DNA from 2 places in the Micromonospora sp. NPDC049559 genome. Region 1 is predicted to be linked to the other one. Evidence: riboswitches for the same ligand, from Rfam matches in the RefSeq annotation. Region 1 holds a riboswitch; the other holds the start of a gene.
What was found. Region 1 has a riboswitch for S-adenosylmethionine ahead of thrC (threonine synthase). Riboswitches for the same ligand answer to the same signal wherever they lie in the genome.
Positions count from the first base shown of each region.

Region 1 (6,267 bases):
GCGCGGCGGTGGCCGCGGCCACCAGCGCGTCGACCTCGCCGTGCGGGTAGCGCACGCCCAGCTCGACACCGAAGGGGCTCCGCTCGGTGGCGACCCGGTCGGTGGTGCCGGGCTGGTCGAGCGGGAAGTCCGCGTCCAGGTAGGACCGGAAGGCGGCCTCGCCCTCGGCGGCGGCGGTCTCGCCGTACACCCGGGGGCTGGGCGACTCGGGGTAGGCCGACCAGTAGGCGCGCTCGGCGATCGCGCTGAGCGCCCGGGTGAGGGTGTCGGCGTGCTTGGCGTACAGGGGATGCGGGGTCTCCGTCATCCCGACATCATGCCGCAGCCGGTGCTCAGATCGTCAGCTGCCAGTTGTGCCACGCGTCGACCGGGCGGAACCCCAGCGCCTCGTTGATCGAGATCATGTGGTCGTTCACCGCCGCGTTCCAGGTGTCGATCACCCGCAGGTCGGGCTCGTGCGTCAGGGCGTACCGCAGGTTTTCGATCTTGACGAGGGCGCCGAGCCGGTGCCCCCGGTGCTCCGGGTCGACGATGGTGATCTGCTGGTACGCGTGCCACACAGGCGCCGCGTCGAATTCCAGCATCGTCCAGGCGACCAGCCGGCCGGAGGCGTCGTGGCGGGCGCCGCAGTGGTAGGTGCGTCGGCCGCGTGCCGCGAGGGCGGCCTCGGTCCGGCGTACCCGCGCCGAGTCCACCTTCTCCGGCTCCCATTCGAGGTCGCCCAGGGGCGCGTCCTCGATCAGCCGGCCGTCGAGGTAGGCGACGTCGGCGACGTACTCCTCCGGGGTGGGTCCGTGCCAGCGCACCGGCGAGTACCCCGTTGAGGCGGCCCGGGCGACGCCGTGCAGGCGGTCCAGGGCCGACTGGTCGAGCGCGGTCACGTCCAGCCGGCGCCGCACCTCGGGCAGGACCGGCCGCGCGCCCATCGCGGCGGCGAAGGCCGAGCCCGCGCCGGTACGCGCCGGTCCGCCGGGCAGCGCCTCGACGGTGGCGCCGGAGATCCGCTTGCGCCGGTGCTCGCCGGCCAGCCGGAGGAGTTCCTGGTACAGCGCGCGGCCGACCCCGCGCCGCCGGTGGTCCGGGTGTACGTACAGCTCCACGCTCACGTTGTCCAGATTGTCCAATTGCGGGAGCCCCGCCGAGAGATAGCCAACGGGCACCCCGTCGCGGTACGCCAGCACCCGCTCGGTATGCCTGCCGGGCATCGGATGCCGCAACCCGCCGACGAAACGGGTCCGCTCCTGCGGCGGGAAGTCGGCCCCCTCGGCGGCGTCGCTCGCCGCGACTATTCGGTACGCCCGCTCGACGGACTCGTCGTCGCGGGCATCGAGGCGGACCAGGACTATATCCATGCCCCGAGCGTGCCGGCCCGCTCCGCGTCGCGCGAATGGTTTTTCGGGGCAGGGAGATTTTTGGTCGGGAGGGACGATCGCACAACGCCTCCGGCGTTGGGACGTAAGAGCTTGAAAAGTCTACGGCGACACGCCCTCCCGCACGGAGCATCTTGCGTCGTGCACGTTTCGACGTCAAGCCCCCGCAGGCGTGTTTTTCCTACGCACGGCAAATCGGCGACTACGGGCCGCAGCGCCCACGCCTTCGCCGCCCGGCCGGGGGAGCCGCCCCGCCCGGCCGAGCGTGCTCGCTCTCAGCCGAGCAGGCCCGCGTCCCGGGCCGCACGCAGCGAGGGCTTGATCCGGTACGTCGGTCCGACCTGGGTCGCCACCGCGTCGATGGTCTTCAACCCCTCGCCGGTGTTGAAGACGACGGTCTCGGCGTCGGGGTCGAGCTTGCCGCTCTCGACCAGCTTGCGCAGCACCGCCGTGGTGACCCCGCCCGCCGTCTCGGCGAAGACCCCGGTGGTACGCGCCAGCAGGCGGATGCCCTCGCGGATCTCGTCGTCGTCGACGTACTCCATCCAGCCCCCGGTACGGCGCACCGCCTCGATGGCGTAGATGCCGGCCGCGGGGTCGCCGATGTTGAGCGACTTGGCGATGCCGGTGGGCCGGACCGGCGTGATGACGTCGGTGCCGGCGTGCAGCGCGACGGCGATCGGGTTGCACCCGGCGGACTGGGCGCCGAAGACCCGCCAGCCGTTCGCCGGCGCCTCGACGAGGCCGATCTCGACCAGTTCGCTGAACGCCTTGTCAATCTTGGTCAGCAGCTCGCCGCTGGCCATCGGGATCACCACCTGCTCGGGAATCCGCCAGCCGAGCTGCTCGGCCACCTCGTAGCCGAGCGTCTTGGAGCCCTCGGCGTAGTAGGGGCGCACGTTCACGTTCACGAACGCGGTGTCCTCGAACTCGTCCGTCTCGACCAGTTCGCCGCAGAGCCGGTTCACGTCGTCGTACGAGCCGTCGATGGCGACCAGGTCGCCGCCGTAGACCGCGGTGGTGACGACCTTGCCCTGCTCCAGGTCGCTCGGCACGAAGACGATCGAGGGCGCCCCGGCGCGGGCGGCGTGGGCGGCCACGGAGTTGGCGAGGTTGCCGGTCGAGGCGCAGGCGAAGCGGGTGAAGCCGAGGCCACGCGCGGCGGTGAGGGCCACCGAGACCACCCGGTCCTTGAACGAGTGGGTCGGGTTGGCGCTGTCGTCCTTGACCCAGAGCGGGGCCCGGATGCCCAGTTCGGCGGCGAGGTTCGGGGCCGCGACCAGCGGGGTCAGCCCGGGGTCGAGGGTGACCCGGCCGGCCGGGTCCTGCCCGGTCGGAAGCAGCGCGGCGTACCGCCAGATGCTCCGCGGACCGGCCTCGATCTCGGCGCGGGTGACCCGGGCGAGCGCGGCCGGGTCGTAGGCGACCTCCAGCGGACCGAAACACTCGAAACAGGCGTGCTGGGCGATGAGGGGGTATTCCGCACCGCAGCCGCGACAGACGAGGGCGCGCGCGGGGCTGGGGCTGGTGGTCGCGGTGGTGGTCGTCGCGTCGATGGTCGACGTCATGGCGAGGGCCGTCCTCTCATCTTTCCCCGGAAGCCGCGCTCTGCGGTGGGGACGGAATTGGCACCTGCTCCCTGTGGAGTGGTTGCCGGGGCGTCGTCGGGCCGTATCCCTCAGCCCCTCTGGATGAGGTATTCAGTTGTGACCACGAGTCTACGGTGACGCCCCGGCTCCGAGGCGAGAGGTTCCCGAGGTGTGAGCCATCCCGCAGCGTCGAGCACCCCGGTACGCTCCGCGACCGCGCGGCGTACGGTGCGGCGAACGGCTGTGGCGGCCCGGAGTCAGCTCACCTCGTCCGGCGCGGGATGGCGGGCGTCTCGGGCAGGCGCAGTCGCACGGTCGACGTCGTCTCGGCGGTCACGGTGTTCAGGTACACCGGATCGACGATCGTGGTGTGCGCCGTGAGGGTGGCGGCGCCCGGCGCGAAGTCCCGGTCCGTGGCCTCGTACCACACCACCGTCTCCGACCAGGGCGTCACCTCGCCGGCCGCGCAGCTCACCGGCACCCCGAAGTGGCCGACCAGCGGCTGGCCCTCCGGCTCCTGGGTGAGGGTGCCCGTGACGATCATCCAAGCCTCGCCGGAGCAGGTGACGGTGCCGCCCACCCGTACCTCCTGGATGCCGGTGCGGTACCAGGACTTGTCCCGTATCAGGTCGGCCCGGTCCGCCGTGAGGGCGAGGGTGAACGGAGGCGGTCCCGGAATGTTGAGGATCACCTCTCCGGTGGTCGGATCGTTACCGCCCGGATACTCGCAGACCCGGGTGAAGGCGAGGTCGAGCAGGGCGACCGAGCCGTCGGGCGCGAACCTCAGCTGCCGGATCGTGAAGGTGCCGTGCTCTCCCGGGCAGGACCCTCTTGGCCCGTCCAGGGTGAGGCGCGGACCGGCGTTACTGCCGTCCCAGTAGGAGCGGGCGTCGGGATAGGTGCCGACCCGCAACGGCTCGCCAGCCGGTGCCGCGATCGCGAAGGAACCGCGGTCGTAGCTCCCGGCGCGCGCCGCGGCGACGACGACGGCGTTCCCGTCGTGCCGGGTGACACCGACAATCATGTCCCCGAGACCGCTGTGGTATTCGCCGGTGTCACGGCCGGCGAAGGTGAGGGCGCTCAGCACCCGGCCCTGCGGCGGCTCCGGCTCGGACGGGTAGTTGACGACCAGGTGGCCCATGGACAGCCGCAGGCGCCCCTCGCAGTAGTAGGCGAAGTTGACGTCGAGCGCCTCGATCGCTCCGCCCGCGCCGTACCGGATCTGGTTCACCCGGAAGTCGCCGAGCGAGCCGCTGCAACCACTACCGTTGCCGCTCAGACTCAGGGCCGGGCGCTCGGGCGCGCTGTACGACCACTGCACCGCGTCGTCGTAGGTCCCCACCGCCAGCGGTGCGCTTCCCCCGTAGAACGCGAGGTCGAACCACTGCCCGTCCGCCGCCGCCAGGTGCACGCGTACGTGCGGGCTCAGCTCATCCGACCGCGCTCCGCTCTCCAGCGTGAAAGCATCACCGCTCCTCGTGGAGAACGAGTCGTCGACGACGAGTTCGTTTCCGCGGAGGGTCAGCGCGCCCTCGGTCACCGGTACGGCGACATCGGCGGCCTGGGCGGGGGTCGCGGTCAGCAGGCCGGTCACGAGGGTGGTCGCGGCCAGCGCGGCACCGAACAGTCGCCGGCGCCGGATTGTGCTTGTCAAGGGTCCTCCAAGGACGAAGGCTGACGGGGCGACGCCCCCGCGGCTTTCGAAAGTATTGATCTTCAAGGGGCCGCCGCATCGGCCGACCCGGCACTGCGGGTACGCCGACCCGGCCGACCGGGAAAACTCGGGGATCTCCCGGAAAACACCCTAGGAAGTCCCTATCAGTCCTTTCGGGACGGATCTCCCGCGTGGTCGGATCGACGCCACCGTCCAGTGGCGAATGGAGCCTCGTTCCATGCGAAAACTGATCCGCTCCGCGGCGGCCGGCGCGATCGCCGCCAGCGTCCTGCTCGGCGCCGCACCGGCGACCGCCGCACCGGCCGGCGCCCCGGCGGACCCGAGGGTCGGCCGGATCGACTGGCAGCCCTGCCCCGAGCGGCCGGACGACCCGAGCGTGCGCTGCGGCGACCTCCAGGTGCCCGTCGACTGGGCCCGGCCCGAGCGCGGCACCTTCCCGCTGGCCGTGGCCAAGCGGGCGGCCACCGACCCGGCGGCCCGCATCGGACCACTGCTGATCAACCCCGGCGGACCCGGCGCCTCGGGCGTGGACGCCGCGCTCGGGGCGGACACCTATTTCAGCCCGGAGATCCTGCGCCGCTTCGACGTCATCGGCTTCGACCCACGCGGGGTGGCCCGGAGCGACGCCGTCGTCTGCTCGGTCTCGCTCCTCGCCCAGCAGCCGTTCCCGGTACCGGCGGACCAGGCGGAGTACGAGGCGTTGGTCGCCTACAACAAGCGGCTCGCCGCGGACTGCCGCGGGCACAGCGGCCCGCTCTTCGACCACGTCGACACCGTCTCGGTGGCGCGTGACATGGACGCGATCCGGGCCGCGCTGGGAGAACGCCAGATCAGCTACTACGGGGTCTCCTACGGCACGCTGATCGGCCAGATCTACGCCGAGCGCTTCCCGGACCGGGTACGCGCGCTGGTCGTAGACAGCAACATGGACCACAGCCTGAGCACGGGCGGGTTCCTCCGCACCGAGGCGGTCGGCCTGGAGGACTCGTTCGGCCAGTTCGTGGCCTGGTGCGACCGGGACGCGTCCTGCGCCCTGCACGGGCAGGACGTGGCGGCGTTCTACGACCGGCTCATGGCGCGGGCGGACGCCGGCACGCTGGTCGACCCGGACAGCGGCGCGAAGCTGACCTGGCTCGACCTGAGCGACCGGGCGCTCGGCGCCTTCTACGGTCCGAACTGGTCCGGGCTGGCCGCCGACCTGGCCGCGCTCGACGGGGGCGCGGTCGGAGCCGGTACCGGGGAGCGCGCCGCGCGCCCGGCCCCCGTCACCGGCACGGCCCGCGCCGGCGCCGCCCGCGCCGCGGCCTCGGCCGCCGACGGCGCGGAGCTGGTCGGATACCCGCTGGCGGTGTTCTGCGAGGACTGGTCGCTGCCGATCGGCAGCCACGCCGAGTTCTCCCGGTACCTCGACATGTCCCGCGCCGTGGCTCCCCACCTGCGGGCCTCGCCCATGGCGGTGGGCGTGACGGCCGGCTGCCTCGGCTGGACGAAGGTGAACAACCCGCAACACCGGCTGCGGGTCCGGACCTCGATCCCGCTGCTCGTGCTCAACTCGCGGTACGACCCCGCCACCCCGTACGAGTGGGGGGTCGCCGTCGCGCGGCAACTCGGTGACCGGGGCCGGTTCGTCGCG
Region 1 is NZ_JBFAPK010000067.1:8,540-14,806, reverse strand. Features, by position in the region: gene paaN (phenylacetic acid degradation protein PaaN) at 1-307, opposite strand, end outside; gene AB0J86_RS38135 (GNAT family N-acetyltransferase) at 333-1,352, opposite strand; gene thrC (threonine synthase) at 1,646-2,938, opposite strand; SAM riboswitch class I at 2,952-3,068, opposite strand; gene AB0J86_RS38125 (hypothetical protein) at 3,222-4,613, opposite strand; gene AB0J86_RS38120 (alpha/beta hydrolase) at 4,852-6,267, shown strand, end outside.

Region 2 (6,267 bases), on a different contig from region 1:
GGCGAGGTACGGCTCGGCCGCGTCCAGCCAGTCCCCGCGCCCGATCAGCGCGCCGGCCCCGAACGGCGCGTAGAGCTTGTGCCCGGAAACGGCGACGTAGTCCAGTTCGAGTTCGCCGAGGTTCACCGGCGCGTGCGGCGCGAGCTGCGCCGCGTCGACCGCGATCCGGGCGCCGTGCCGGTGGGCGACCAGCGCCAGCTCGGCCACGGGCCAGCGTTCGCCGGTGACGTTGCTGGCCCCGGTCACCGCCACCAGGATCGGCGCGCCGGCGTCCCCGTCGCGCCGCAGCTCCCGCAGCGCCGCGTCGACGGCCCGTACCGCGCCGGCCGGGCTGGCCGGTACCGGCAGCCGGACCACTCCGGCCGGCCAGGGCAGCAGGTTGGCGTGGTGCTCCCCGGCGAAGGTGACCACCGTCGTGCCGGTCGGCAGCGCCCGGGCCAGCAGGTTCAGCGCGTCGGTGGTGTTGCGCGTGAAGATCACGTGATCGTCGGCGCGGGCGCCGAGGAAGTCACCGACCGTCTGGCGGGCCGACTCGTAGGCGAGCGTGGAGCGCTGGGAGAGGGCGCCGGCGCCCCGGTGCACGCTGCCGTACCAGGGGAGCAGCTCCGCCACGGCGTCGGCCGCGACGCGGGCGCAGGGCGCGGTGGCGGCGTAGTCGAGGTTGATCTGACCCGGCACGCCGAGCACGTCGAGCCGGTCGGGGTGCTCGCCGCCCGGCGCGGCGGACGGGGCGACCGACCCGGGGTCGGCCGGGTGGGTGGACACGGCGTCGGCCGAGGTGGAGGGCGCGACCGGCCAGGCCGGGACGGGCACCGTCGGCCGGCCGGGCGCCCGTACCGGCACGGACGCCGCGGGCCGGCCGGGAGCCGGCGGGACCGGCACGGAGGCCGGCGCCGGGAGCGGCGCGAGAACGTCGGCGGTGACCGGCCGGGAGACGAGCGGCGCGGCGGTCGCCGGCGTCGTGCCGGCCGGCGAACAGGCGCTGGCGGTCTGGGAGTCGAGGGCAGAGCGCATGAGGAGTGACCTCCGGCAGTCCGGGGACCCCGGTGATCAGGAGGCGGGGCCCGCGCTTGCCCAGCACACGGATCGGGCTGGGCCCGGTCATCACCCGGGGCACCCCACCGCGAACCTCGACGAGGGTTGCCGGCCAGCAAGCCGGGGCTTCGACCCCACCCGCGAAGATCGCGTGCGTGGCCGTTGGTCGCTGGCACTCGTGACCTGCCGGGATCATAACCAGGTCGCATGGCCGGGGACCAGTGGGGGGCTGGTGGCTACGCTGACCGCATGGCCGACACCCCGTCCGGCGGAGCCTCGCACCCGCCGTCGCCGCCCTCCCCCGCCGGTCCGCCGTCCGCGGGCCCGGCGCCCGGTCTGCCCGGCCCTGACGGCGCGCCCGGCGCTGGCCTGCCGGGTCCCGGCCCGACCAGCCCCGTCGGCCCGGCCGTGGCCGGCCCTGGCCTGCCGGGTCCCGGCCCGACCAGCTCGGGTCTGCCCGGCTCTGCCCCCACCGCACCGGGTCTGCCCGGTCCGGTCGGCGGCGGGCAGCCGGGATGGCCACTCGGGGTGCCCGTGGTCAGGCGGCGGCCGGCCTGGCGCCGCGCGCTGGTGCTGGGCGCCGCGATCCTGGTGATCGCCGGTTCCGCGGTGACCATGGCGTTCCAGTTGGGTGACCGGCTCGGCACCGAGGCGCTGCTGGTCGGGTTGATCGCCGCGATCGTGCCGGTGCCGGTGCTGGTCGCGTGCTTCCTCTGGCTCGACCGGTACGAGCCGGAGCCGGTCAAGTACCTGATCTTCTGCTTCGGCTGGGGCGCCGCCGTGGCCACGCTGACCGCGTCCCACGTGAACGGCTTCGCCGCCGACCTGTTCCAGTCCTGGGGCCTGCCCGACGCCCTGGTGGCGGTGCTGGTGGCGCCCTTCATCGAGGAGCTGATGAAGGCGCTCGGCCCGATCCTGCTGCTGGTCGGCCGCCGCCGGGAGTGGTCCGGCATCACCGATGGCATCGTCTACTGTGGCCTGTCGGCGGTCGGCTTCGCCATGGTGGAGAACATTCTCTACCTGGGCGGGTACGGCTACGCCGCCGGCGCCGAACAGTACGGACCGGCCACCGGCGTACAGAACGTCTTCGGGATCTTCATCGTGCGGGTGCTCTTCAGCGCCTTCGCCCACCCGCTCTTCACCTCGATGACGGGCGTGGGACTCGGCATCGCCGCCCGTACCGCCGACCGGCGGGTGCGCGTGCTCGCCCCGCTGGCCGGCCTGCTGCTCGCGATGATGCTGCACGGCACCTGGAACTTCACGCCGTCGCTCGCCGAGGCGACCGGCAAGACCATCATCGTGCTCTACGGGTACGTCGGGTTCATGGTGCCGGTCTTCTTCGGCGTACTGGGCCTGGCGATCTGGCTGCGGGGCTGGGAGGGGCGGCTGGTCGAGCGCATCCTGCCCGACTACGTCCGGGCCGGCTGGCTCACCCCGCCCGAGGTCGCCTCGCTGGGCAGCCTCGGGCGTCGGCACTCGGCCCGGCGCTGGGCCCGGCGGGTCGCCGGCGACGCGGGCGCGCGGGCGATGCGGGGCTACCAGTTCTCGGCGACCCGGTTGGCGCTGCTGCGCGACGGGATCCGGCGCGGGTTGGACGCCCGACCGGCGGACCTGGCCCGCGCGGTCGAGGAGGAGCGGCGCCTGCTCCAGGAGATCGCCGCGTATCGGCAGGTCTTCGTCGGGAAGGACCCGCAGGCCCCGGTGGGCGTCTGGGACGGCACCCGGTACCACCTGACCTTCCCGGACGGGGTACGGCGGACCGTGGAGGCTCCCGACGAGCCGGTGGTCCCCATCCCGGTCGTCCTGGTGCCGCCGCCGGTCCCGGCCTACCCGGGCGCCTACGGCCCGCAGCCCGGCCAGCCCGGTGGCCCGTCGAACGGCCAGCCCTTCGGCCCGCCCGGCGGCGTGGCCTGGCACTGACCGGGACCGCCGGTCCGGCGCGGCCCGGCACTGTGACCAGGACCGCCGGTCCGGCGCGGTCGGCATTGGCCGGGACCGCCGGTCCGGGCGGGGCCGCGCCGGCAGTGGTCCCGCCGCGAGCGGCGCTAGAGGTTGCGAGCGGCCCTGGAGGTAGCGAGCGGGGCTAGAGGTACAGGCCGGTGAGGCCGGTCGCGTCGTCCTCGACCCGCTGGGCGGCGACCGCGTGCACGTCGCGCTCGCGCAGCAGGACGTAGTCGCGGCCGTGCAGCTCGACCTCGGAGCGGTCGTCCGGGTCGAAGAGCACGCGGTCCCCCGCCACGATGGAGCGTACGTTCGGGCCGACCCCGACCGCGGTCGCCCACGACAGCCTCCGCCCCATCGCCGCCGTGGCCGGGATCACGATTCCCGCGCTTGATCGTCGCTCGCCCTCGCGCCCCTCCAGGCGGACCAGGACGCGGTCGTGCAGCAGGCGGATCGGCAGGCCGGTGTCGATGTTCGGGTCAGCGGTCACGATCGGAACGCTACCCTGCGGCGGATCCGCCGCCGCTGGAGGTTCTCGGGGTGTGGTGCGGGTCGATGTGGGGGAGAATTCAGGGCCTGAACAGGACGAGCCGGCAGTCGGGCACCGGTTAACGTTGGAGGCCGATTCGGCAGGAGGAGGTGGGCGTGGGCCGCTTCGAGCAGTTGCGGACGCGGTTGCGTCGGGCGTACGAGGCGGGTCGCACCTCCGTCCGCGCCGCCCGGGAGCGCGAGGAGGCGGAGTCCGCCGAGGCGCTCGCGTCGCTCGCGGTGCCCCCGCCGGAGCCGCCCGAGCCGGAGTCGCTCGTCGCGCACCCCTCCACCGCCAGCCGGGACGACGCCGACGTACCGCACGCGCTGCGCATCGCCGCGGCCTGGTCGTGGCGGCTGCTGGTGATCGGCGTCGTCTTCTGGGCGCTGTTCCGGGTGATCGGCATGGTGCGCATCGTCATCATCCCGGTCCTCATCGCGCTGCTGCTCTCCGCGCTGCTCGCCCCGGCGGTGACCTGGCTGCTGCGGGCGCGCTTCCCCCGCTCGCTCGCGACCGGGCTGGTGCTGGTGGGCGGTCTGGGCGCGGTCGTCGGCACGCTCACCCTGGTCGTCAACGAGTTCATCAACGGCGTACCGAAGTTGAGCGAGAACGCCACGGCCGGGATCCGGCAGATCCAGGAGTGGCTCCAGACCGGGCCGTTGCACCTCTCGGACCGCCAGCTCGACCAGTACATTGACGAGGGCCAGAAGTGGATCGACCAGAACACCCAGGCCCTCACCAGCGGCGCGCTCTCCACCGCGACGACCCTCTTCGAGCTGCTCACCGGCACGCTGCTGGTGCTCTTCTCGACCTTCTTCTTCCTCCGCGACGGCGGCAAGATCTGGCGTTTCCTGGTTCGCCTGCTGCCGCTGAACGCCCGCTGGCGGGTTGACGACGCGGGCCAGGCCGCCTGGGCGACGCTCGTCGCCTACGTACGGGCCACCGTGCTGGTCGCCTTCATCGACGCGGTCGGGATCGGCATCTTCCTGGTCGTCTTCAACGTCCCGTTCGCGTTTCCGCTGGCCGCCCTGGTGTTCCTCGGCGCGTTCATCCCGATCGTCGGCGCGACCCTCTCCGGCGCGGTGGCCGTGCTCGTGGGGCTGGTCGACAGCGGCTGGGTCACCGCCCTCGTGATCCTCGGCGTGGTGATCGCGGTGCAGCAGGTCGAGGGGCACATCCTGCAACCGTTGATCATGGGCCGGGCCGTCGCCATCCACCCGCTCGCCGTGATCCTCGCCATCGCCGCCGGCGTGGTGCTCGCCGGCATCGTCGGCGCGCTCGTCGCGGTGCCGCTGGTCGCCGTGCTCAACACCGCGATCCGCCGGCTCGCCCGGCGGCGGGTACCCGAGGTGCCCCCGACCGCGATCGTGGTCGCACCCAGCCAACCGCCGCTCTGATCGCCGGGCGTCCCCGCCCGCGCCGTGACCGGTCCGCGCCCTGACCGGTCCGAGCCAGTGCCCCGGTCCGAGCCCGTGCCCCGGTCCGAGCCCGTGCCCCGGTCCGAGCCCGTGCCCCGGTCCGAGCCCGTGCCCCGGCCCGCGCCAGTGCCCCGGTCCGCCGAGGGGGCGGGACCGGGCGTTCAGCTGGCGGCGAGCCGCTCCAGCGCGCCCGTCGCCACCTCGGGGCGGGTCGTGTACCAGAACGGCGGCAGCGACCGGCGCAGGAAGCTGCCGTAGCCCCGGGCCGTCTCCAGCCGCGAGTCCAGCACCGCCACCACACCCCGGTCACCCGTCGCGCGGATCAACCGGCCGGCGCCCTGGGCCAGCCGGATGGCCGCGATCGGCACACTCACCGCGGCGAACCCGGAGCCGCCGCTGGCGTCCACCGCCGCCGCCCGGGCCGCCGCCAGCGGCTCGTCCGGCCGGGGGAACGGCAGCCGGTCGATCACCACGAGCTGGCAGGAGTCGCCGGGCACGTCCACCCCCTGCCAGAGCGACATGACCCCGAACAGGCAGCTCGCCCGGTCCTCGCGGAACCGCCGTACCAGCAGCGGCAGCGCCTCCTCGCCCTGCAACAGCACGGGTAGCCCGGTGCGGGCCCGGACCAGCTCCGCGGCCTGCTGGGCGGCCCGCCGGGAGGAGAAGAGCCCGAGGGTACGCCCGCCGAGCGCGCCGATCAGGCGGAGCAGTTCCTCGCCCGCCGGGGCGCTCAGTCCGGAGGCGGTGGGGCGGGGCAGGTGCGCGGCCACGTACAGGATGCCCTGCTTGGGATAGTCGAACGGGGAGCCGACGTCCAGCGACCGCCAACCGTCGCCCGACGAGCCGTCGTCCTCCCCACCCGGCCGGGCCGGGGCCGCCGCGGCGGGTCGGCTCTCGCGGCGGGCCGGCTGCTGCGGACGCGACTGTTCCCGCCCCGTGGACCCGGCCAGCGCCGCGGCGGCGGGCGAGGGCGTCGGCTCGGGCGCCGGACCGAGCCCCAACGACCGGGCGACGGTGTCGAACCGCCCCCCGAGCGTCAGCGTGGCCGACGTGGCGACGACCGTACGCTCGTCGTACAGGTGGGTGGCGAGCGTGCCGGCGACCGAGAGCGGCGCCACGACCAGGGCCCGCCGCCCCGTCGCCGCGCCCTCCGGCTTCTCCACCCAGGCCACGTCGTGGTCCGCCTCGTCCAGGAGCCGCTGCGCGGTCGTGGAGAGCTCGTCGAGGACGGCCTTTGCCTGCTGCTTGCGCACCGGGTCCGGATCGTCGGCCTTGATGTCCCCGATCTTGTCGAGGGCGGCCCGGGTCGCGGCGTCCAGCAGGGTGCAGGCCTCGCTCAGCGGC
Region 2 is NZ_JBFAPK010000033.1:15,581-21,847, forward strand. Features, by position in the region: gene AB0J86_RS28795 (aminotransferase class V-fold PLP-dependent enzyme) at 1-1,014, opposite strand, end outside; SAM riboswitch class IV at 1,062-1,219, opposite strand; gene AB0J86_RS28800 (PrsW family intramembrane metalloprotease) at 1,285-2,955, shown strand; gene AB0J86_RS28805 (co-chaperone GroES) at 3,119-3,466, opposite strand; gene AB0J86_RS28810 (AI-2E family transporter) at 3,601-4,902, shown strand; gene AB0J86_RS28815 (ATP-dependent DNA helicase) at 5,085-6,267, opposite strand, start outside.
Region 2: it holds a riboswitch for S-adenosylmethionine, as region 1 does, so the genes downstream of both, AB0J86_RS28795 (aminotransferase class V-fold PLP-dependent enzyme) here and thrC (threonine synthase) in region 1, are expected to answer to the same signal.